One region of the Neorhizobium sp. NPDC001467 genome, then DNA from elsewhere that is predicted to be linked to it. Evidence: riboswitches for the same ligand, from Rfam matches in the RefSeq annotation. Region 1 holds a riboswitch; the other holds the start of a gene.
The links. Region 1 has a riboswitch for S-adenosylmethionine ahead of ACQKKX_RS16635 (O-succinylhomoserine sulfhydrylase). Riboswitches for the same ligand answer to the same signal wherever they lie in the genome.

Region 1 (10,679 bases):
CATCTCCTGTTCTGCGCCAAGAACATCGAGCGCATCGGCGACCACGCCACCAACATCGCCGAGACCATCTATTACATCAAGACCGGTGCCCAGCTCGAAGGCGAACGTCCGAAGGACGATACGGCAAACACGGTTGGTGCGCTCGTCGAGTGACGGGCGGAACGGAGCAGATCAGACATGCTACCCAAGATCGCGGTCGTTGAAGACGAAGAAGCGCTGAGCGTGCTTCTTCGTTACAATCTCGAAGCCGAAGGATACGAGGTCGACACCGTGCTGCGCGGTGACGAAGCCGAAATCCGACTTCAGGAACGCGTTCCTGACCTTCTCATCCTCGACTGGATGCTGCCGGGCGTTTCCGGCATTGAGCTGTGCCGACGGCTGCGCATGCGGCCGGAGACCGAACGACTGCCGATCATCATGCTGACGGCACGCGGCGAGGAGAGCGAACGGGTTCGTGGCCTGGCCACCGGCGCCGACGATTACGTCGTAAAACCGTTCTCCACGCCCGAACTGATGGCCCGCGTCAAGGCGATGCTGCGCCGTGCCCGTCCGGAAGTGCTCTCAAGCGTCCTGAAATGCGGCGACATCGAGCTCGATCGCGAAACCCACCGCGTTCACCGCAAGAGCCGCGAAGTCCGGCTTGGACCGACCGAGTTTCGCCTGCTGGAATTCCTGATGGTGTCACCCGGCCGCGTCTTCTCGCGCTCGCAGCTGCTGGATGGCGTCTGGGGCCATGATATCTATGTCGACGAGCGCACCGTCGACGTGCATGTCGGGCGCCTGCGCAAGGCGCTGAACTTCTCCAACATGCAGGATGTCATCCGCACCGTTCGTGGCGCGGGCTATTCGATGGAAGCCTGAGACGCTTTATCTGCGTTGAAATTGAAAAGGCCCGGATGTGCATCGCGCATCCGGGCCTTTTCTCATTCATCCGCTGTGATTTACTCGGCGGGAGCCTGCGCCTCGCGCCATTCCGGCAGCGGAAAGATCCGGTCATAGGCCATGTTGAAGACGAAGGCATAGACCAGATAGAAGGTCGCAAACGAGATATCCATCACCAGCGCCTGCCAGATCGTCACCCCAAGATACCAGGCGATGAACGGTAGCAGCACGACCAGCAGGCCGAGCTCGAACAGGAAGGTGTGGGCGACACGCAAGGGCAGCGTCTTTTGAGTGCTGCCGCGGAATTTCTGCATCAGATGGTCGAAGCCGAGATTGTAGACATAGTTCCAGGCCGTGGCGACGGTTGCCGAAACGATGCCGACGACGCCGACATGCTCGACGGGCAGGTGGAAAACGAAGGATGCGAGTGGCGTGAAGATTGCCAGCCCGATGACCTCAAAGCTAATGGCATGACGAATACGATCGCGCGTGGTGCGCATAGTCAACCCCTTGGGTTTGGCCGGGTCGTCCCGGTGTTTCATGCCCAGTACGGGGGAGGTCGTCCTCGCAAGCCGTAATTAGGTGTTTGCCCATCTAATGGCAAGCGGCGTTACGGCAAACCTGCCTTGCAACCAGGCAAATGCCGGATCGGTAGGCGCAAAAAAAAGCGGGCTGGAAGCCCGCTTTCATCTCTTGCGCTAGCGGCCTTGCCTGCTCAGGCGCGGGCAACGGCCTTGTTGCGACGCTCGTTGACCGGCTGGTAGGCCATGCGGCCATGGTATTTGCAGTAGGGCGAATTGTCCGGGGATTCGGCGCCGCAGAAGTGGAAGTCGTCCTTCAGCGGATCGCCCATCGGCCATTTGCAGGTGCGCTCGGTCAGTTCCGTCAGCGCCAGCTTGCGGTTGATCGGCACGACGATGTTGCCGGCCGGCTTGTAGACGGCAACGTCCTGCGTCGTCGCCTCCATCTCCATCTCTTCGCGGACCAGGGTAGCGCCGGCCGGGCGCTGCGCGGTGCGAGCCTGCGGACGGGCCGCAAAATTGCTCTGCGGGCGCGGTGCGGAAGCAGCGACGCGCTTGGCCGGGCGCGGTGCAGCACTCGCTGCTCCGCCGGCTTTCGCGCGGCCCGGCAGATTGAGGCGGTGGACCTTGCCGATCACCGCGTTGCGGCTTACGCCTCCAAGTTGCGCCGCGATCTGGCTGGCGCTCAGACCTTCGGCCCATAATTTCGTCAGTCGCTCGACCCGCTCGTCAGTCCAGTTCATGCTGTCTCTCCGCCGTGAGGTGCTGAACGTGGCTTGAATCGATCACCGATCCGGCGAATGAATCCGCCAGAAAATACTACATCTATACTTTTGGTGACCAGTTCCGCCGCATGCAGCCTAGTAATTGAGAATAACCTAGTGTGGGGGTGACTCCGTGGCAAGAGTCGGGCGAATCACCGCGAATCGATTTTCCGGTTTTCCCCAACTTGCTGGCCCGGCGAGTCATATTTGTCACAGCTTCTGGGCGAGTGAACCGTCGCGCGGGATAGGGCGAAATTGCCTGCTTTGAAAGGTGTTTTGTTGACAGCGCACAGGGAAATGCGGATAGTCCTCCCGCCGCCTTTCCAGGCGGCATTTTCAATTCCGGCCGTGGCGAACGCGGTCGATCTGTGAGCATTCAGGAGATATGTCGCCATGGCTGAAGCCGCCCTTTTCGACACGTTTGCCCGGGCTCCGCTTCGCTTCGAGCGCGGCGAGGGCGTTTGGCTTGTGACGGAAGGCGGCGAGCGATATCTCGATTTTGGTGCGGGCGTCGCAGTCACCTCCTGCGGCCATTCCAATCCGCATCTGGTCAATGCGCTGAAGGCGCAGGCGGAAAAGGTCTGGCACCTCTCCAACCTCTATGAAATCCCGGAGCAGGAGCGGCTCGCCCGCCGCCTGACGGAAGCGACGTTCGCAGACAAAGTGTTCTTCACCAATTCGGGAGCGGAAGCGCTGGAATGCGCCATCAAGACGGCGCGTCGTTATCACTTCTCCAAGGGTAATCCGGAAAAATTCCACATCGTCACCTTCGAAGGTGCCTTCCACGGCCGCACGATCGCAACGATCGCCGCCGGCGGGCAGGAAAAATACATGGAAGGTTTTGGCCCCAAAGCGCAGGGTTTCGATCAGGTGCCGTTCGGCGATCTCGATGCGCTCAATGCCGCCATCACCGAAAATACTGGCGCCCTGCTGATCGAGCCGATCCAGGGAGAGGGCGGCGTGCGCCCCGTGCCGAAGGAATTCATGCGCGAGCTGCGTCGCATCTGCGATGAAAAGGGCCTGCTGCTGATCCTCGACGAGGTTCAGACCGGCGTCGGCCGCACCGGCAAGTTTTTCGCACACGAGTGGCTGGGCGTGACGCCCGACATCATGGCGATTGCCAAGGGCATCGGCGGCGGTTTTCCGTTCGGCGCCTGCCTTGCAACGGCCGAAGCCGCCTCCGGCATGAAACCCGGCATTCACGGTACGACCTATGGCGGCAATCCGCTGGCCATGGCCTGCGGCAACGCCGTGCTCGACATCGTCCTTGCCGACGGTTTCCTCGACAATGTCCGTGATGTCGCGCTCGTCTTCCGTCAGGGCCTTGCGGCGCTTAAGGATCGTTTCCCGGACGTGATCGAGGATATCCGCGGCGAAGGCCTGCTGCTCGGCATCAAGGCGAAAATCCCGGCCGGCGATCTGGTTACCGGCCTGCGCAACGAAAAGATGCTGTCGGTGCCGGCCGGCGACAATGTCGTGCGCCTGCTGCCGCCGCTGGTCGTCACTGCGGAGGAAGCCCGCGAGGGACTGGCCCGCATCGAACGCGCGGCGGAAGCACTTACCGCCGAACAGTTGAAGAAAACCGCCTGAGGGCAGGAGAGGGGACGCCGTTTCGGGTTCCCTCGTGAAGGGAATTTTTGAAATGGCATCTCCCAAGCATTTTCTAGATCTGTCCGCCGTCTCGAAGCAGGATCTGCGCACGATCCTCGACGACGCCAAGGTCCGCAAGGAGGCCACCAAGGCCGGCACGGCCGACAAGCCGCTGGCCGGCAAGATGCTGGCGATGATCTTCGAAAAGCCGTCCACCCGCACCCGCGTCTCTTTCGATGTCGGCATGCGTCAGCTCGGCGGGGAAACCCTGTTCCTGTCCGGCACCGAGATGCAGCTCGGTCGCGCTGAGACGATCGGCGATACGGCGAAGGTGCTGTCGCGTTACGTCGATGCGATCATGATCCGCACCACCGATCACAAGCGCCTTCTCGAACTCGCCGAACACGCCACCGTGCCGGTCATCAACGCACTGACCGACGATACGCATCCTTGCCAGATCATGGCCGACCTGATGACCTTCGAGGAACATCGCGGTTCCGTCGAAGGCAAGACGTTCGCCTGGACCGGTGACGGCAATAACGTGCTGCATTCCTTCGTCGAAGGTGCTGCCCGTTTCGGTTACACGATGAACATGGCCGTTCCCATGGGATCTGAACCCCACGACAAGTTCCTGAACTGGGCGCGCAACAATGGCGGTAACGTCAAACTCTACCACGATGCCGAACAGGCGGTCACCGGGGTGGACATGGTCGTCACCGATACCTGGGTTTCGATGAACCAGGAGCACAAGGCGCGCGGGCACAACATTTTCCAGCCCTATCAGGTCAATGACGCGCTGATGAAACGGGCCAAGGACGATGCGCTTTTCATGCACTGCCTGCCGGCGCATCGCGGCGAGGAAGTCACCGACAGCGTCATCGATGGCCCGCAATCGGTTGTGTTCGACGAGGCCGAGAACCGCCTCCATGCGCAAAAATCGATCCTCGCCTGGTGCTTCGGCGCCGTTTGAGGTCGAGGCCATGGAGGGCGGCACACCCGCTTGAATTCGGCGGCTGCTCTCACCACTTCATGCACTTCAAACGGGCTGGGCGACTTGGTCGCGCCGGCCTTTCAACCTATATCGGCGTCGTCCTTCGCCCCGGCCAGCGGTTCCGCTCGGCAGGGGCCTGTGTCAAGTTGCGATGAGCGGCGCAAAAGGAGCGGAAAAATGGCAGAAGCAACCGTCGAACTCACCGATCTCACCCTTGCCGGTGATGATCGCGTCGTGCCCTTCCAGGTCGAGGGTCTGGACGTGCGCGGCCGTGCGGTTCAGCTCGGGCCGCTTTTGAACACCATTCTGCGACGGCATGACTATCCGGCGCTGGTTGCCCGCCTGCTGGCGGAATCGATCGTGCTCACCGCGTTGCTCGGGACCTCGCTGAAATTCTCGGGCAAGTTTACGGTGCAGACAAAGGGCGACGGCCCGGTCGATCTTCTGGTTGCCGATTTCTCGACGCCCGACGCGCTTCGCGCCTATGCCCGTTACGACGAAGACGCACTGGCCGCCGCCGTCGAGGCCGGCAGGACGTTGCCGCAGGAATTGCTGGGCGAGGGCATTCTTGCCTTCACCATTGATCAGGGTACGGGCATGCAGCCCTATCAGGGCATCGTGCCGCTTGACGGCTCGACGCTGGAGGAAATTGCCGGCGTCTATTTCCGCCAGTCGGAACAGATCCCGACCAAGGTCCGCCTCGGTGTCGCGGAACTGTTCGACCGTGACGAGGACGGCAAGCCGCGCCACAACTGGCGGGCCGGCGGCATCGTTGCGCAGTTCCTGCCGCAGGCGCCCGAGCGTATGCGCCAGCCGGATCTGCATGGCGGCGATGGTGATGAGCGCGAGGCCGAGGACCATTCCTTGGACGACGCCTGGTCGGAAGCCCGCATGCTGGTCGAAACCGTCGATACCGACGAGCTGACCGATCCGCAGGTCGGCATCGAACGGCTTCTCTATCGGCTGTTTCACGAGCGCGGCGTGCGCATCTACGATCCGCAGACGGTTTTCGACCGTTGCAGCTGCTCGCGCGACAAGATCAAGAGTGTGCTTTCTGGCTTTACGGCGGAAGAGATCGACGCCAGCCAGGAGGACGGCCAGATTGCCGTCAGCTGCGAATTCTGCTCGACCACCTATCGGTATGATGTGGCGGAATTTGCAGTGGCGTAAGGTCCTGACGGCTTCGGCGACGGAAGGGTCGCAACCCTCTCCACCATCCTCCTCGGGCCTGCCCCGAGGATCTGCACCGGCGTGCTGCGATTGATGTGATTGGATCCTCGGGACAGGCCCGAGGATGACAAACACATCAGTTCAAAATCCGCAAATGCCCCGGTGAATCCAGCGAGAACGCTGGAATGTTGACGATCATGGTCTCGCCGTCGTCGGTTTCCATCTGGTAATGGCCGAACATCATGCCCGAAGGCGTGTCGAGCGGGCAGCCGGAGGAATATTCGTAACTGTCGCCGGGTTTCAAATGCGGCTGCTCGCCGACGACACCCAGACCCTCGACCTCGTCGACCAATCCGTTCTCGTCGGTTATGTGCCAGTAGCGCTGCACCAGTTTCACCGACCGTGACGAGTGGTTGGAAATGACGATGCGGTAGCCCCAGACATATCGGCTATCGTCCGGATCGGATTGCTCCTCCAGATAATAGGGCTCGACCGCCACTTCGATATCTTTCGTTCGCGCACTATACATGCCCGATACACCTCACGCTGATACTATCCGTATCGTATAGAGCGTGGCTGACGTCAAGAAATCCCGGCCGCAGAGGGCATTTGCGGCCGGGATTCCGTATATTAGGGATAACTGCCATGGTAAATGGCGGGCTTTTGACGCAAAGCTGATATTTACGCGGAAATTTTCGACAAAGCCTGCGCAAAATCCTCGATCAGATCGTCCGGGTCCTCGATGCCGGCGGAAAAGCGGACCGTGCCTGCGGAAATGCCCAGTTCGGCGCGCGCCTCATCGGTGAGGTTCTTGTGCGTCGTCGTCGCCGGGTGGGTGATGATCGAGCGCGTGTCGCCGAGATTGTTGGAGATCGTCACGACCTCCATGGCGTTCTGCAGCTTGAATGCCGCCTCCTTGCCGCCCTTCAGCTCGAAGGCCACCAGCGTCGAGCCGCCCGTCATCTGCTTGGCGATGATATCGGCCTGCGGATGGTCCTTGCGGCCCGGATAGATAACCCTGGCGACCTGTCTCTGCTCGGCCAGGAAATCGGCGATGCGGCCGGCGTTTTCGGTCTGCTGCTTCACGCGGATCGGCAGGGTTTCGAGACCCTTGATCAGCGTCCAGGCGGTGAACGGCGACATGGCCGGGCCGGTATGGCGGTAATAATCTTGCAGATGCTCCGTCACCCATTCCTTGTCGGAAAGAATGACGCCGGCCAGACTGCGGCCCTGTCCGTCGATATGTTTTGTCGCGGAATAGACCACCACATGCGCACCGAGTTCCAGCGGCTTCTGGAAAAGTGGGGTGGCAAACACGTTGTCGACCATGACGCGGGCGCCGATCTGGTTGGCAAGGGCCGCCACGCCGGCAATGTCGATCACTTCCAGCGTCGGGTTGGTCGGGCTTTCGAGGAAGAACACCCTGGTGTTCGGCTTGATCGCCTTTTCCCAGTTTTCGAGGTAGCGGCCATCGACCAGCGTGCATTCGATGCCGTAACGCGGTGCCAGCGTCTCGACCACCCAGCGGCAGGAGCCGAACAGGGCGCGGGCGGCAACAATGTGGTCGCCGGCCTTCAACTGGCACAGGAGCGCTGCCGTGATCGCGGCCATGCCAGAGGCAGTGGCGCGGGCTTCCTCGGCGCCTTCCAGCGCGCACATGCGCTTTTCGAACATGTCATTGGTGGGGCTGCCGTAGCGGGCGTAGATATAGCCCTCTTCCTCGCCCTTGAAACGTGCTTCCGCGGCTTCCGAGCTGTCGTAGGTAAAACCCTGCGTCAGATAGATCGCTTCCGACATCTCGCCATATTGCGAGCGCAGCGTGCCGCCATGCACGAGTGTCGTTGCCGGGCGCCAATTCTTGTTGGGAGTTTTGCTCATGGACTGACCACCTTCGTGATACAAAAAAACCGGCCGCAAAAGCAGACCGGCTTTCATCCCGGTCTTTTTAGCCACTTGTTTAACGTGGCTGCAAGCCGACCGGCCAAATCACCACGGGATAAAACCGGCTTACGCCTCGCTCCGGCTTGCGTCAATGGCCTTGATTTGGTTTTGTCCGCCATTCAAGGCGAAGGGCTTTTTGACAATGATCAGGACGACCGGAATTCTGGCTGACCGCGCAATCTCGGCGCTGTTCGAGACGAGACGTCTTGTCTCCGAGCGCCCGCTCGACAGCGATCAGATCCAGCCAGCCAGCCTCGATCTGCGGCTTGGCGCCAAGGCCTTCCGGGTCCGCGCGTCCTTCATGCCGGGTCCCAACAGCCTTGTGTCCGACAAGCTCGACCGGTTGAGCCTGCATGTCGTGGATCTGTCCGAAGGTGCCGTTCTGGAAACCGGCTGTGTCTATATCGTGCCGTTGATGGAGCGTCTCGATCTACCGTCCGACATGTCCGCTTCGGCCAATCCAAAGAGTTCGACCGGCCGGCTCGACATCTTCACCCGCGTCATCACCGATTATGCCCAGGAATTCGACAAGATCCCTGCCGGTTATTCCGGGCCGCTCTATCTAGAAATCTCGCCGCGCACCTTCCCGATCGTCGTGCGCCGGGGCTCGCGCCTGTCGCAGATCCGCTTCCGCATCGGCAATGCGCTGCTCGGCGAACCGGAACTGCTGACGCTGCACAATGACGAAACCTTGGTCGCCTCGCAGCAGCCGAACGTGTCAGGCGGCGGCATCGCGCTGTCGATCGACCTGCGCGGCGATGGACAAGGCCTGATCGGCTATCGCGGCAAGCACCATACGGCCGTGGTCGATGTCGACAAGAAGGCCCAGCACGACATCTTCGATTTCTGGGAGCCGCTCTACAGCCGCGGCCGAAACGAACTGATCCTCGATCCGGACGAGTTCTATATCCTCGTGTCGCGTGAGGCCGTGCATGTGCCGCCGCTCTACGCCGCTGAAATGACGCCTTTCGATCCCCTGGTCGGCGAATTCCGCGTCCATTATGCCGGTTTCTTCGATCCGGGCTTCGGCCATGAAGCCGCCGGCGGTCGCGGCAGTCGCGCCGTGCTCGAAGTGCGCAGCCACGAAGTGCCGTTCATCCTCGAAGACGCACAGATCGTCGGCCGGCTGGTGTATGAACACATGCTGGAAGCGCCGCAAGGCCTTTACGGCGCGGGACTGGGCTCGAACTATCAGGCGCAGGGGCTGAAATTGTCGAAACATTTCCGCAGCTGATGCTGCAGCGAAGCGGCTTGACAGTCCGGCTCATCTGTTGGAAGGCTAGATGCTGCAGGCGGGTGTAGCTCAATGGTAGAGCAGCAGCTTCCCAAGCTGAATACGAGGGTTCGATTCCCTTCACCCGCTCCAGCGTCTGCGCCGTCGTCTTCCTGACACAATCCGCATCTATATGTCTCTGCATCGGCATTGCTGATGAGCGCTGAAACATGTTCGCCGCTCGCAATTGCCGCGTCGCTCAAGACATTTGACCACGGATGTACTGGCAGGGTTGGTAAGCGATGATGAGGAAGGTCGGTGCGGTTTCGCCCCGGCCTTTTTTGTTGCTTTGAATTGTCAGCTGGGCATAGCAGCCTCAGCGTAAGCCGCGGTCGCGGATCAGAATACCGCCAGATAGCGCAGCAGCGAGATGATGCCGATCAGGATGACAATGACCTGCACGATCTGCTTTGCGCGGCCGTCGATCGGCAGGCGCTGCAGCAGATAAAGCACCAGAACGATGACGAGGAATGTGATCAGAATACTGATGAGAACCGACATGAACTTTCTCTCTCCATTTTAAACCCGCCTGTCCCAGCGGGTGACGCGGGAGGTTTCGATAGCGCCGCGGTGGAACTCATTCCCTCCGTCACGATGGGAAAGTGAGCCGGGTCTACTTCGCCGTCCCGATGGGGGCATCAACGGGACGATGCGGCGTTTTGTTCCAGAAAAAAGGTTTTATCCTCAATTCGTTGACTGCGCGCCAGGCGGCCAGAGAGGTCATCATCCAGTAGAGCGGTACCGCCACGCACCGCCAGCCGACCAGACGCTTTTCGAGCCCGGTCATCGAACGGAAGCCAAGCAGGACGAAGAGGCCGTAGCTTCCCAGAATATTGAGGAGATCAAGGGCGAAGAGCGGCTGGGTAATGAAAGCTTTGGCCGCTGCCGCATCGCCGCTGATGGCAATAATGCCCTGCAGGACCGAGAGGAGGAGAAGCGGATGCAGAAGTGCCGATACCAGCATGCCGCCGACCATCAGATGGAAGACCAGTGCACCCATACCTCCCATTTCGGCAATGTGGGTGCGGGGATGACGGGTGGCAACGAGCCAGGTCTGGACCCAGCCCTTGTACCAGCGGGTACGCTGGTTGAGCCATTCGGCTGCGGTGGTCGGCGCATCCTCCAGCGTGTGTCGGAAAAGGGTCGCAGACCGATAGCCGTGACGGTAGAGCCGCACGCCGAGATCGGCATCCTCGGTCATGTTGAACGGATCCCAGCCGCCGACGGCGATCAGGGCCGAGGTGCGGAAGTGATTGGATGTGCCGCCAAGCGGCATCGGCAGCCGATAGGCGGCGAGCATGGGCAACATGGCGCGAAATAGCGCTGCGTACTCGACCGCAAACAGCGCGCTCAAGAAGGATGCCCGTGCATTGGTGATGACCAATGGCGCCTGCAGGCAGGCAAGATCCCCGCCATCGCGGCAGAAACGGGCATGCGCCTCGCGCAGCTGCTGCGGATGCGGCCGGTCCTCGGCGTCGTAAATAACGAGATATTGGCCGCGCGCACCGCTTAGCGCATAGGTCAGCGCCTTTGGCTTGGTGCGCGGC
Region 2 (10,679 bases), on a different contig from region 1:
CTCGATCTGCGCAAGCTTGGTGCTTACAGCCACGATTGCCGGATCGGCGGTCATTTCCTGCGGCAGCGAGGCGAGCATCTGAGACGCACGCCCGGTCTCGCCCAGCGCCAGCAGGCACTGGATCATGCCGGCGGCAGCCTTTGGGTTTTGCGCATCGGCCTGTAGAACCGCGCCATAGAGCTGCGCCGCCTCCTGAACCTGTCCCGCAGCAAGCAGGCCCTCAGCCTCGGCAAGCACGGCTTCGATCTCGGCAGCCTGATCGGCACCGGGAGGACCGGCAAGCTTCTCAACGAATTCGCGGACCTGGCTTTCGGGCACCGCGCCCATGAAACCATCGACGGGTCGACCATCGACAAAAGCGATGACGGCCGGGATCGACTGGATGCCGAGCTGGCCTGGAATGGACGGATGGTCGTCGATATTGAGCTTGACCAGACGAACCGCGCCGGCCGCCTCGTTGACCACCTTTTCGATGACCGGGGTCAACTGCTTGCACGGACCGCACCAGGGCGCCCAGAAATCGACCAGAACCGGACGATGACGGGATTCTTCCAGCACGTCCCTGGTGAAGGCGGCCGTCGTCGTATCGACGATGACGTCCCCGGCTGGCGCGGAAGCCGGAGATGGAGCCGCGGGGGCCGTAGCGCCGCCATAGGAAACCGAGGCGCCACCCTGGCCGCCGTAGGACTGACCGTAGGAGCCGCCATACTGGCTGCCGCCGTAAGGATTGTTTGTGTCGCTCATGATGGTCTCCCGCAAAGCGTCTTTCGTCTTCTCTATGTAGGCCGGAAAGATCGTATGTCAGCCCGTGATATTCAAGACAAGCGGCTCATGCCCGGTGGCTTGGAAGAAGCGCATCAGATCCGATGTCGCAACCGAGGTCGTCGCGTCGTTCGACAGCGGATGGCCGTTGATGATGTCATACGCCATCAGAGCTTCGTCGATTACGAATGTGACGTTGTGCTGGCGATCGTTGAAGGCGGCAAAGACCGTCACGGAACCTGGGACGACGCCTAAAAACTCGACCATCTTTTCCGGTCTGCCGAAGGACACGCGGCTGGATGCACCGATGATCTTGTGCACGTTCTTGAGATCGACCTCGGCACGCTCCTCGACGGTGACGACGAAATACCGGTCCTTCTTGTCCTTTACGAACAGGTTCTTGGTATGAGCGCCGGGAATTTCGTCACGCAGACTTTCAGACTCCGCAACGGTGAAGACCGGCGGGTGGGTTCTGGTCGTATGGGCGATGCCGAGACCGTCAAGAAACCGGAAAAGATCTTCGGCGGTGGCAGGCGGTGTTGTGGACGGCGCGATCTCTGTCATGTCATGCGGTTCCGTTTTGTTGTCTTCCAGACCTTAGACAGCGCTCTCGCACCCAACAAGAGCCCGGACCCACATCAACCAGTCAGCCCGTCCTCCCCGACGGCAGATCCGAAGCCTCCGAGCCGGAACGATTTTCTTCGCGCACCTGCAATTTCCCTGTTGCATTTGAAAATGGTTTGGGCGATACACCGCCTCGTCGCAGCGATGCGGCCCACGGTTCAGCATAACTACCCCGGACCGGTGGATATGAGCGGGTGTAGCTCAGGGGTAGAGCATAACCTTGCCAAGGTTAGGGTCGAGCGTTCGAATCGCTTCACCCGCTCCATTTTCTCTTCTCAACGAATGCTATCGGAAACGGCTTCAAGCCGCTGACTTCTTTCGGGGCACTGCCGGCTTGCCTCTGCGCCTAGCGTACGCAAAAAATCAGCCACATACGCCGCCGTAAAAAATGCTTCACCTGCGTCACAAAGGTGTTGCATTTGAAAATGCTTTGAGCGATACACCGCTTCGTCGCAGCGATGCGGCCCACGGTTCAGCATAACTACCCCGGACCGGTGGATATGAGCGGGTGTAGCTCAGGGGTAGAGCATAACCTTGCCAAGGTTAGGGTCGAGCGTTCGAATCGCTTCACCCGCTCCATTTCTTTCGTTTCAGCACAGTATCTCTTGCGTAGACGGCGTGCGCGTCGCACTGGTGGTTCGTCTCGACCGCGAAAAAAAATTGCGTAGCGCGGAATAAACCATCTCCGGCATGCGTATATCCGGTCATGAGCAGCAAACGACAGCCCTTTGACGTTCTGGCGCAGCTTTCGAGCCTGCGCCGCTATGCGCGTTCGCTGGTCCGCCATCCGGACGATGCGGAAGACCTCGTGCATGACGCGCTGGTGCGTGCCTATGAACGCAAGGCAACGTTCAGGACCGGCGGCAATCTGCGCAACTGGTTGCTGTCGATCGTTCACAACACCCATATCGACCGCTTGCGTCGGGCAAAGTCGCTCGATCGTCGTCATGACGATGCGGCCTATCTGACCGACACTGTCGAGCAGGGGGATCCGCACCATTCGATCCGCCTCAGGCAGCTGCGGGAGGCATTCCATGCCCTGCCCGACGAGCAGCGTGACGCGCTGCATCTCGTGGCGATCGAGGGGCTTTCCTATCAGGATGCTGCATCGGCCCTCTCCATTCCTGTTGGCACGTTGATGTCGCGGATTTCTCGAGCGCGCGAAAAGCTGCGCGCTTTCGAGGAGGGCCGACGCGATGTCACAGCCAGTCACCTGAAGATCATTGAAGGCGGACGCGATGAAACCCGTTGACCCGATCCTGCCCAGCGATATCGATGCCTATGTGGACGACCAGCTCGACACCGCACGCCGGATCGAGGTGGAAGCCTTTCTCTCGCGGCGGCCGGAAATTGCCGCGACGGTGATGGCCGACCGTTCCATTCGCGGCGAATTGCGTCTGGCGCTCGCGACCGCCCCCATTCACGGCCGGCCGGAGACGCGCGATGCGGCACGCCGCCTGCAAGGGGCGCTGTCACGCCACCGGATCATTCATTCCCTGCAGCGCGCTGCGGCTATCGCAATGCTTCTGGGCGCCGGCTGGGTTGCCAACAGCACCATCGGACCGTTCACTCCGAGCACGGTCGAAGCCTCGACTCCGGCGCCGAGTTTCGTCGACGCAGCCATAACCGCCCATACGACGTCGAAGCTGCGCGAAACCATGCCGTCGCAGACGGAGGCGACGAGTTACGACACCGCCGGCATCCGGTCGGCGACCGCTATCGTCATGCCGGAAATCCCGGCGGACTGGCGGGTGAAGGATGTCCAGATCTTTCCATCCGCCTTCGGCCCGAGCGTCGAGGTGACGATCCTGCGCAATGGCGGCGAACGGCTTTCCCTGTTTGCCGTGCGTCCCGGCAATTTCGCCGTCCAGCAGGCGGCGCTGACCCGGTCCTCCGGCGTCCAGGCCTCCTACTGGCAGATCGGTGACGTCGCCTATGCGCTCGTCTCCGAAACAGACAGGTCCGACCGATTGAGAGACGAGGCACAAACCCTCGCCGACACCCTTTACTAGACCAATCACAAGAGGAGCAATTTGATGAACACGCCCCGTTTCGGCTACAATTCCTCCGTCCAGTCCCGTGCGGATTTCGACGAGGGCCTGCGCCAGCACATGCTGCGCATCTACAACTACATGGGTCTCGGGCTGGTCATCACCGGCATCGTCGCCTTCATCGTCGGCACCACGCCGGCACTTTACGTGCCGATCTTCTCGAGCCCGTTGAAATGGGTGGTCATGCTTGCACCGCTTGCCTTCGTCTTCTTCTTCTCGTTCAAGATCCAGTCGATGTCGGCGGCCTCCGCCCAGATGACATTCTGGATCTTCTGCGCCGTGATGGGCCTGTCGCTCGCCTCCGTGTTCCTCGTGTTCACCGGTGCCTCGATCGCCCGCACCTTCTTCATCGCCGCCACCATGTTCGGCGCGACCAGCCTCTACGGTTATGTCACCAAGCGTGACCTCACAAAGCTCGGCTCGTTCATGATCATGGGCCTGATCGGCGTGATGATCGCCTCGATCGTCAACATCTTCCTTGGCTCGACCGCTCTGCAGTTCGCAGTCTCGGTCATCGGCATCATCGTCTTCCTGGGCCTGACCATGTGGGACACCCAGAACATCAAGGAACAGTATGCCGAGAACTACGATCAGGAGAGCCAGCAGAAGATGGCCGTAATGGGTGCGCTGTCGCTCTACCTGAACTTCGTCAACATCTTCCAGCTGCTGCTGAACTTCACCGGCCAGCGCGAAGAATAAGACAGACCGAACAGAGGGAGTGTTCTTCATGGACCAGAACGACCGCCATGCAATCGACGGCCTGTTCGGTAAGCTGAAGCAGGTGGAAGGCCAGACCGGACCGCGGGACGGCGAGGCCGAAGCCTTTATCAACCAGCGCGTCGCCTCGCAGCCCGCAGCGCCCTATTTCATGGCGCAGACGATCGTCGTGCAGGAACAGGCGCTCGAAGCTGCCCAGCGTCGCATCGAGGAACTGGAACACCAGGCCTCGGCACGACCGGCCGGCGGCGGCGGTTTCTTCTCCGGCCTGTTCGGCAGCAGCAGCCAGCCGCGCCACGAGCCGGCCGGAAACGCCGCCTATCGCGGTCCGGCGCAGCCGACTGTCGGCGCTTACGGCAACCAGGGCCAGATGCAGAACGGCTATGGCGATCAGAACGGCCAGCCGGCGGGACAGCCGAGTGGTCCATGGGGTCGCCCGGGTGCCGCACAGCGCGGCGGCTTTGGCGGCGGCATGGGCGGCGGCGGCTTTCTTGCCGGTGCGGCCCAGACGGCCATGGGTGTGGCCGGCGGCGTCCTGCTCGGCAATGCGATTGCCGGCATGATGGGCGGCAACGAGGCGCAGGCGGCCGAAACGGCCGCTCCGACGCCTGAACCGGAACAGCCCGTCGAGGATGCCGATACGGGCATGGACGACGGCGGCGACGACATGGATTTCTGATCCGGCCTTCGCCTCCGCCATCCAAAATGGCCGCGCCTGCCCGCGGCCATTTCTTTTTTCTGTTACCTCTTTCCCTTACAAGCCACGCATCGGCCGCAATAAACCTATCTCTGGACCCGATGGCCGCAGACGAAAAATTTGACAGCGCCGAAGATCTCGATGCGGAGCAACGCGCTCAGCGCTTTTCCGAAATTCTTGGCAATCTTGCCGGTGACGAAAATCGGTCGCGCATTTCCCTTTCCGATATCCTCGCCGGCATGAATGACCGTGCCATCGCGGCGCTGATTTTTGTCTTTGCCGTTCCCAACTGCATTCCGACGCCACCGGGAACCTCTTCCGTTCTCGGCATTCCGCTGATCTTTCTGACGGCGCAACTGATGCTGGGACTGAGACCATGGCTGCCGCGGATGATCGCCGACCGTTCGATGGCGCGAACCGACTTTGCCGCGATGCTTGCCAGGACGCAGCCATGGATCATGAAAGCAGAGACCATGCTTCGCCCGCGGCTCAAGATCTTCGCCGCGCCGCTCGCCCAACGGCTGATGGGTGGCTTGTGCCTGATCCTGGCGCTCGTGCTGGCATTGCCGATCCCGCTTGGCAACATGCTGCCGGCGCTGGCGCTTTGTGTCATTGCCTTCGGCATCCTGGAGAAGGACGGACTATGGACGATTGCCGGCTGCGCGGTCGGCGTGGTTTCGCTGGGCGTTGTGGCGGGCGTCGTCTACGCCATGGTCGAAAGCGCCATCTACCTTCTGCTCACGCTGTTCCAGTAATCAGCTGCGCGAAAACACGTAGTCCGTTTCCTGTCGCAAAGTCTCGCCCGGCCGCAGCACCGCGGTCGGGAACCTTGGATGGTTGGCGGCGTCCGGCCAGACCTGCGTTTCGAGGCAGAAGCCGCTGAAAGCATCATAGGGGCGACCGCCAATGCCGGAGATCGGCACGTTCAGCTTGTCACCGGCGTAAAATTGCACACCCGGTTCGGTGGTGCGCACTTCCAGTGTCACGCCGGAATGGAGGCTGCGTGCCAACGCCACGCTGCGCTTTTGCACCCGTTCGGTCGACAGGCAGAAGTTATGGTCGTAACGCAGCTGCTGGCCACCGACCTGTCGGCGGATCGGGCGCATCTGGTGAAAGTCGAAGTCGGTGCCGGCGACCGGGATCAGCGAACCCGTCGGCATCAGCATGTCGTCGACCTGGAGATAATGATCGGCGGCGAGCATGATCTGGTGGTCCAGGATCGTGTCGTTGCCGTCGAGATTGAAATAGGAATGCTGGCACAGGTTGCAGATGGTCGTCTTGTCCGTGCTGGCCTGGTAGACGACGGAAAGAACGCCATCTTGCCTCAGCTGATAGGTGGCCGTGATCGTGCAATTGCCGGGATAGCCGCCGCGGCCATCGGCATCGATGATCGACAGCACGACGCGGTCGGCGGAAAGATCGACGATCGTCCAGTTGCGCCGGGCAATGCCGTCGCTGCCGCCATGCAGATGACCAAGACCGTTTTCGTTGAGCTCCAGCTGATATTCCACCCCGTCGAGCGGAAAACTGCCGGCACTGATGCGGTTGGCGACACGGCCCGGGGTCGCGCCGAAATAGGGCGAGTACCGCAGATAGTCGTCGAGCGTATTGAGACCGAGCACCAGCGGCGCGTCATGGCCTTCGAGCCGCAGGTCCTGGATAACCGAACCCCAGGTCAGCACCTTCGCGGTCAATCCGCCGCCGGAAAGCGTCACGCGATGGACGGCCTCCCCCTTCGACGTGTGCCCGAAAACCTCGCGTTCGCCTGCAATCATGTCAGCAGCTCCCTCAGCCTGAGACAGCAAACTGGCTTATTTCGAATGTCTTCGCAACGGCTTACGCCTATCCACGGTTATGAAAATCTTGCGACGGGATGTTCGTGGTTGCGCCACTACCCTCAATCGCGATCCCTTCCTATCTCCTCGAGATCGTAACTGGTGGTCTGATATATCTCGTTGATCCAGTTGCCGAAAAACAGGTGCGCATGGCTGCGCCAGCGGTTCTGCGGTGTCAGGTCCGCATCATTGTGCGGAAAATAGTCATGCGGCATCTTGATCGGAATGCCGGCATCGACGTCGCGGAAATATTCGTCGGCCAGCGACGTGGAATCATATTCCACGTGATTGAACATGTAGAGACGGTTACCTTTCTTTTCATGCACGAGGCAGACGCCCATCTCGTCAGATTCCATCAGGATTTCGAGTTCCGGCACCTTGGTAAGGTCCTCGCGCCTGACTTCCGTCCAGCGTGACACCGGCACCTGGAAATCGTCGGAAAACCCATTGAGATAGACAGAGGCCGGCGCAAGATTGCGGTGGCGATAGACGCCGAACGCCTTTTCCTTAAGTTCGTGCTTTGGCACGCCATGGAAATGATAAATGGCCGCCATCGCACCCCAGCAGACGTTCAGCGTGGAATGGACGTTGGTATGGGTCCAGTCGAGGATTTGCTTCAGTTCCTGCCAGTAGGTGACGTCCTCGTAAGCCAGCAGCTCCACCGGGGCGCCGGTGATGATGAAACCGTCGAACTTGCGGTTCTTCACTTCCTCCCACGTTTCGTAAAAGGATAGAAGATGGTCTTCCGAGGTGTTCTTCGCCTTGTGCCCGCCAATGCGGACCAGCGAAAACTCCACCTGCAGCGGGGACGCACCGACGAGGCGCGCCATCTGGATCTCGGTCTTGATCTTGTTGGGCATGAGGTTCAGGAGACCGATCTGCAGCGGGCGGATATCCTGCCGCACGGCGGCGGTCTCGGTCATCACGCGCACGCCTTCCTCGACAAGGGTCGAGAAGGCAGGCAGGGTATCGGGAATCTTGATCGGCATGTCGGAACCCACAAAACAAAAACCGGCCGCAAAAAATCGCAGACCGGTCCGTGGGGAGTACCTATTCCTCGCGGCCCTTTAGCGACTTTTTTAACGTGGCTGCAAGCCGGCCGGCCAAATCACCACGAAGTTCGACATTTTAGATAATCCTTGCCGGCCGTGGCGTCAATGGCAGCAAAAATGACCCTTATGGCGCCCCAATGGTGGGCGGCGACCATACCCGCGCTGGTTATCTTGGAACCATCCTCGCTGCGATCTGTTGCATTGCCACCGCGCGAAAGGAGATGACGATGAACAGACCGGAAGACGAACACAGCTTGCAGGACAAGACCGAACCGCCGGCAGCGCGGGCCCAAAAGGCGAAAATGGGCAGAGGCTTCGTCTTTTTTCTGGCCGCCTTCGCGATTGCCGCCTTCTGCCTCTACCTGTTTATTGCAGTTTACGGTGTCAGCACGTCGCAATAGCAAGGTTGCGATCCGCGTCCACTTCGCCTTTGTGCCTTCGGGGGCCATCGTTGGCCCGCATGGGTGCTTTGCCTGACGCCATCTTTGCGCTATGGGCTGGCGTATGATCTCTTCCACCTTCACCATTTTGCTCGGCGGCACACTGAGCGTTACCGACCGTCTGAAAGACATGGTGAAGGGCAGCCGCGTCATTGCCGCTGACAGTGGCATGCGGCATGCGCAGCCGCTCGGTCTTACCCCCGAATTATGGGTCGGGGATTTTGATTCCGCCGGTTCAGCCCTTGCGGAACAATGGTCGCGAGTGGAACGCCAGACTTTTCCGGTCGGCAAGAACGAGACAGACGGCGCGATTGCCACAGCCGAGGCACTGGCGCGTGGTGCGACGAGATTGATCCTTGTAGGTTCGCTGGGCGGTGAACGGAGCGACCATGCGCTCCAGCATCTTCTCCATGCCATGGCGCTTGCGGAACGGGGGATCGATGTTGTTCTTGTCTCCGGCGAAGAGGAGGCGACGCCATTTCTGGCCGGCAGCAAGACGATCGACCTTCCGCCCGGCGCGCTGTTTTCGGTTCTCGGGTTTTCCTCCCTGACCGGCCTTGATATCGTCGGTGCCCGATATCCCCTGAATGACTTTTCGCTGGCCTATGGCTCTTCACGCACGGTTTCCAACGTTGCGGAAGGACCGGTCGCTTTCCATCTCAAACGGGGCAAGGCGATGATCCTTGCGCGTCCCCAAGATTTTTCCGGAGCATAAGCGGCCTCATGGCACCTCCTATCCTCAAACTTGACGATATCGTTCTGACCTTCGGCGGCACACCGCTCCTCAACGGCGCCAACCTGCAGGTGGAACCCGGTGACCGGATCTGCCTCGTCGGCCGCAATGGTTCGGGCAAATCAACGCTGATGAAGATTGCAGCCGGCCTCGTCGAGGCGCAGTCGGGCGAAGTGTTTCGCCATCCCTCCGCGACCATCCGTTATCTCGAGCAGGCACCGGATTTCGGCTCCTTCGCGACCGTGCAGGCCTATGCGGAAGCGGGACTTGGACCGGGGGACGATCCTTACCGCGTTACCTATCTGCTGGAACATCTGGGCCTGACCGGCGAAGAGGAGCCATCGCGCCTTTCCGGCGGCGAGGCGCGACGTGCGGCGCTCGCCCGGGTAATGGCGCCGGAACCGGACATCCTGATGCTGGACGAACCGACCAACCATCTCGACCTGCCGACCATCGAATGGCTGGAAGACGAGCTGCGAAAGACCCGCAGCGCGCTTGTGGTCATCAGCCATGACCGCCGTTTTCTCGAAAAGGTATCGAACGCCACCGTCTGGCTGGATCGCGGCACGTCGCGGCGCCTGTCGCGCGGGTTCGGGCATTTCGAGGCCTGGCGAGATCAGATTCTGGAAGAGGAAGAGATCGAGCAGCACAAGCTCGGCAAGGCGATCGAACGCGAAGAACATTGGATGCGTTACGGCGTAACGGCCCGCCGGAAGCGCAATATGCGCCGGGTCGGTGAATTGCAGGCCATGCGCGCCGAATATCGCGGCCACAAGGGCCCGCAGGGTTCCGTTCAGGCTTCGGTGGCCGAAGGCCGCGAGTCGGGTAAGCTGGTAGTCGAAGCCGAGAATATCACCAAAACCTATGACAAGCCGGTGGTCGCGCCCTTCTCTATCCGTGTGCATCGTGGGGACCGGATCGGCCTCGTTGGTCCGAACGGCGCCGGCAAGACGACGCTTTTGAAGATGCTGACCGGACAGTTGAAGCCCGACGATGGGTGGATCAAGCTCGGCACCAATCTGGAAATCGCCACGCTGGACCAGAAGCGTGAGGACCTTAACCCGGAAGACACGCTGTCACATTATCTGACCGATGGCCGCGGTGAGACCTTGCTCGTCAATGGTGAGCAGCGCCACGTCGCCGGCTACATGAAGGATTTTCTGTTCCAGCCGGAACAGATCCGCACGCCGATCAAGAACCTGTCCGGTGGCGAGCGCGCCCGCCTGATGCTGGCTCGCATGCTGGCAAAACCATCGAACCTTCTGATCCTCGATGAACCGACCAACGATCTCGACATCGAGACGCTGGACCTGCTGCAGGAAATCGTTGCGGGTTACAACGGCACCGTCATCCTCGTCAGCCACGACCGCGACTTTCTCGACCGCACCGTGACCTCGACAATTGCGCCGGCCAACCCGGACGCACCGGACGGCCGCTGGATCGAATATGCCGGCGGTTACACCGACATGCTGGCGCAGCGCAAGGGTGCGGCAGACGAAAAACGCAAATCCGAAAAGGTGAAAACGGAAACTGCCGCAGCGGTCTCCAACCTCACGGCCGAGCCTTCGAAGGCCAAGGGAAAGCTATCCTACAAACAGAAATTCGCGCTTGAAAACCTGCCAAAGGACATCGCGGCCACAGAGGCGGAGATTGCCAGGCACGACAAGGCCATGGCCGATCCCAATCTGTTTTCGCGCGATCCGAAAGCCTTCGCCAAGCTTGCCGAACAGGCGGCTGCCCTGCGGGAAAAGCAGGCGAAGCTCGAAGA

Region 2: another riboswitch for S-adenosylmethionine. It lies ahead of metA (homoserine O-acetyltransferase MetA); the one in region 1 lies ahead of ACQKKX_RS16635 (O-succinylhomoserine sulfhydrylase).

What each region holds. Positions count from the first base shown of each region.
Region 1 covers NZ_JBNNPS010000009.1:54,975-65,653, reverse strand. Annotated here, with positions in the region: gene phoU (phosphate signaling complex protein PhoU) at 1-153, shown strand, start outside; gene phoB (phosphate regulon transcriptional regulator PhoB) at 178-861, shown strand; gene ACQKKX_RS16665 (PACE efflux transporter) at 942-1,382, opposite strand; gene ACQKKX_RS16660 (GcrA family cell cycle regulator) at 1,598-2,146, opposite strand; gene ACQKKX_RS16655 (aspartate aminotransferase family protein) at 2,561-3,757, shown strand; gene argF (ornithine carbamoyltransferase) at 3,810-4,727, shown strand; gene ACQKKX_RS16645 (Hsp33 family molecular chaperone) at 4,926-5,918, shown strand; gene apaG (Co2+/Mg2+ efflux protein ApaG) at 6,055-6,447, opposite strand; gene ACQKKX_RS16635 (O-succinylhomoserine sulfhydrylase) at 6,600-7,796, opposite strand; SAM riboswitch at 7,843-7,921, opposite strand; gene ACQKKX_RS16630 (2'-deoxycytidine 5'-triphosphate deaminase) at 8,002-9,093, shown strand; tRNA gene ACQKKX_RS16625 (tRNA-Gly) at 9,152-9,225, shown strand; gene ACQKKX_RS16620 (Thivi_2564 family membrane protein) at 9,472-9,633, opposite strand; gene ACQKKX_RS16615 (glycosyltransferase) at 9,746-10,679, opposite strand, start outside.
Region 2 covers NZ_JBNNPS010000004.1:102,271-112,949, reverse strand. Annotated here, with positions in the region: gene trxA (thioredoxin) at 1-744, opposite strand, end outside; gene ACQKKX_RS10845 (prolyl-tRNA synthetase associated domain-containing protein) at 802-1,326, opposite strand; tRNA gene ACQKKX_RS10840 (tRNA-Gly) at 1,577-1,651, shown strand; tRNA gene ACQKKX_RS10835 (tRNA-Gly) at 1,891-1,965, shown strand; gene ACQKKX_RS10830 (sigma-70 family RNA polymerase sigma factor) at 2,093-2,638, shown strand; gene ACQKKX_RS10825 (anti-sigma factor family protein) at 2,625-3,398, shown strand; gene ACQKKX_RS10820 (Bax inhibitor-1/YccA family protein) at 3,423-4,136, shown strand; gene ACQKKX_RS10815 (DUF2076 domain-containing protein) at 4,165-4,833, shown strand; gene ACQKKX_RS10810 (exopolysaccharide biosynthesis protein) at 4,953-5,606, shown strand; gene ACQKKX_RS10805 (aldose epimerase family protein) at 5,607-6,626, opposite strand; gene metA (homoserine O-acetyltransferase MetA) at 6,749-7,675, opposite strand; SAM riboswitch at 7,734-7,811, opposite strand; gene ACQKKX_RS10795 (hypothetical protein) at 7,966-8,139, shown strand; gene ACQKKX_RS10790 (thiamine diphosphokinase) at 8,243-8,893, shown strand; gene ACQKKX_RS10785 (ABC-F family ATP-binding cassette domain-containing protein) at 8,902-10,679, shown strand, end outside.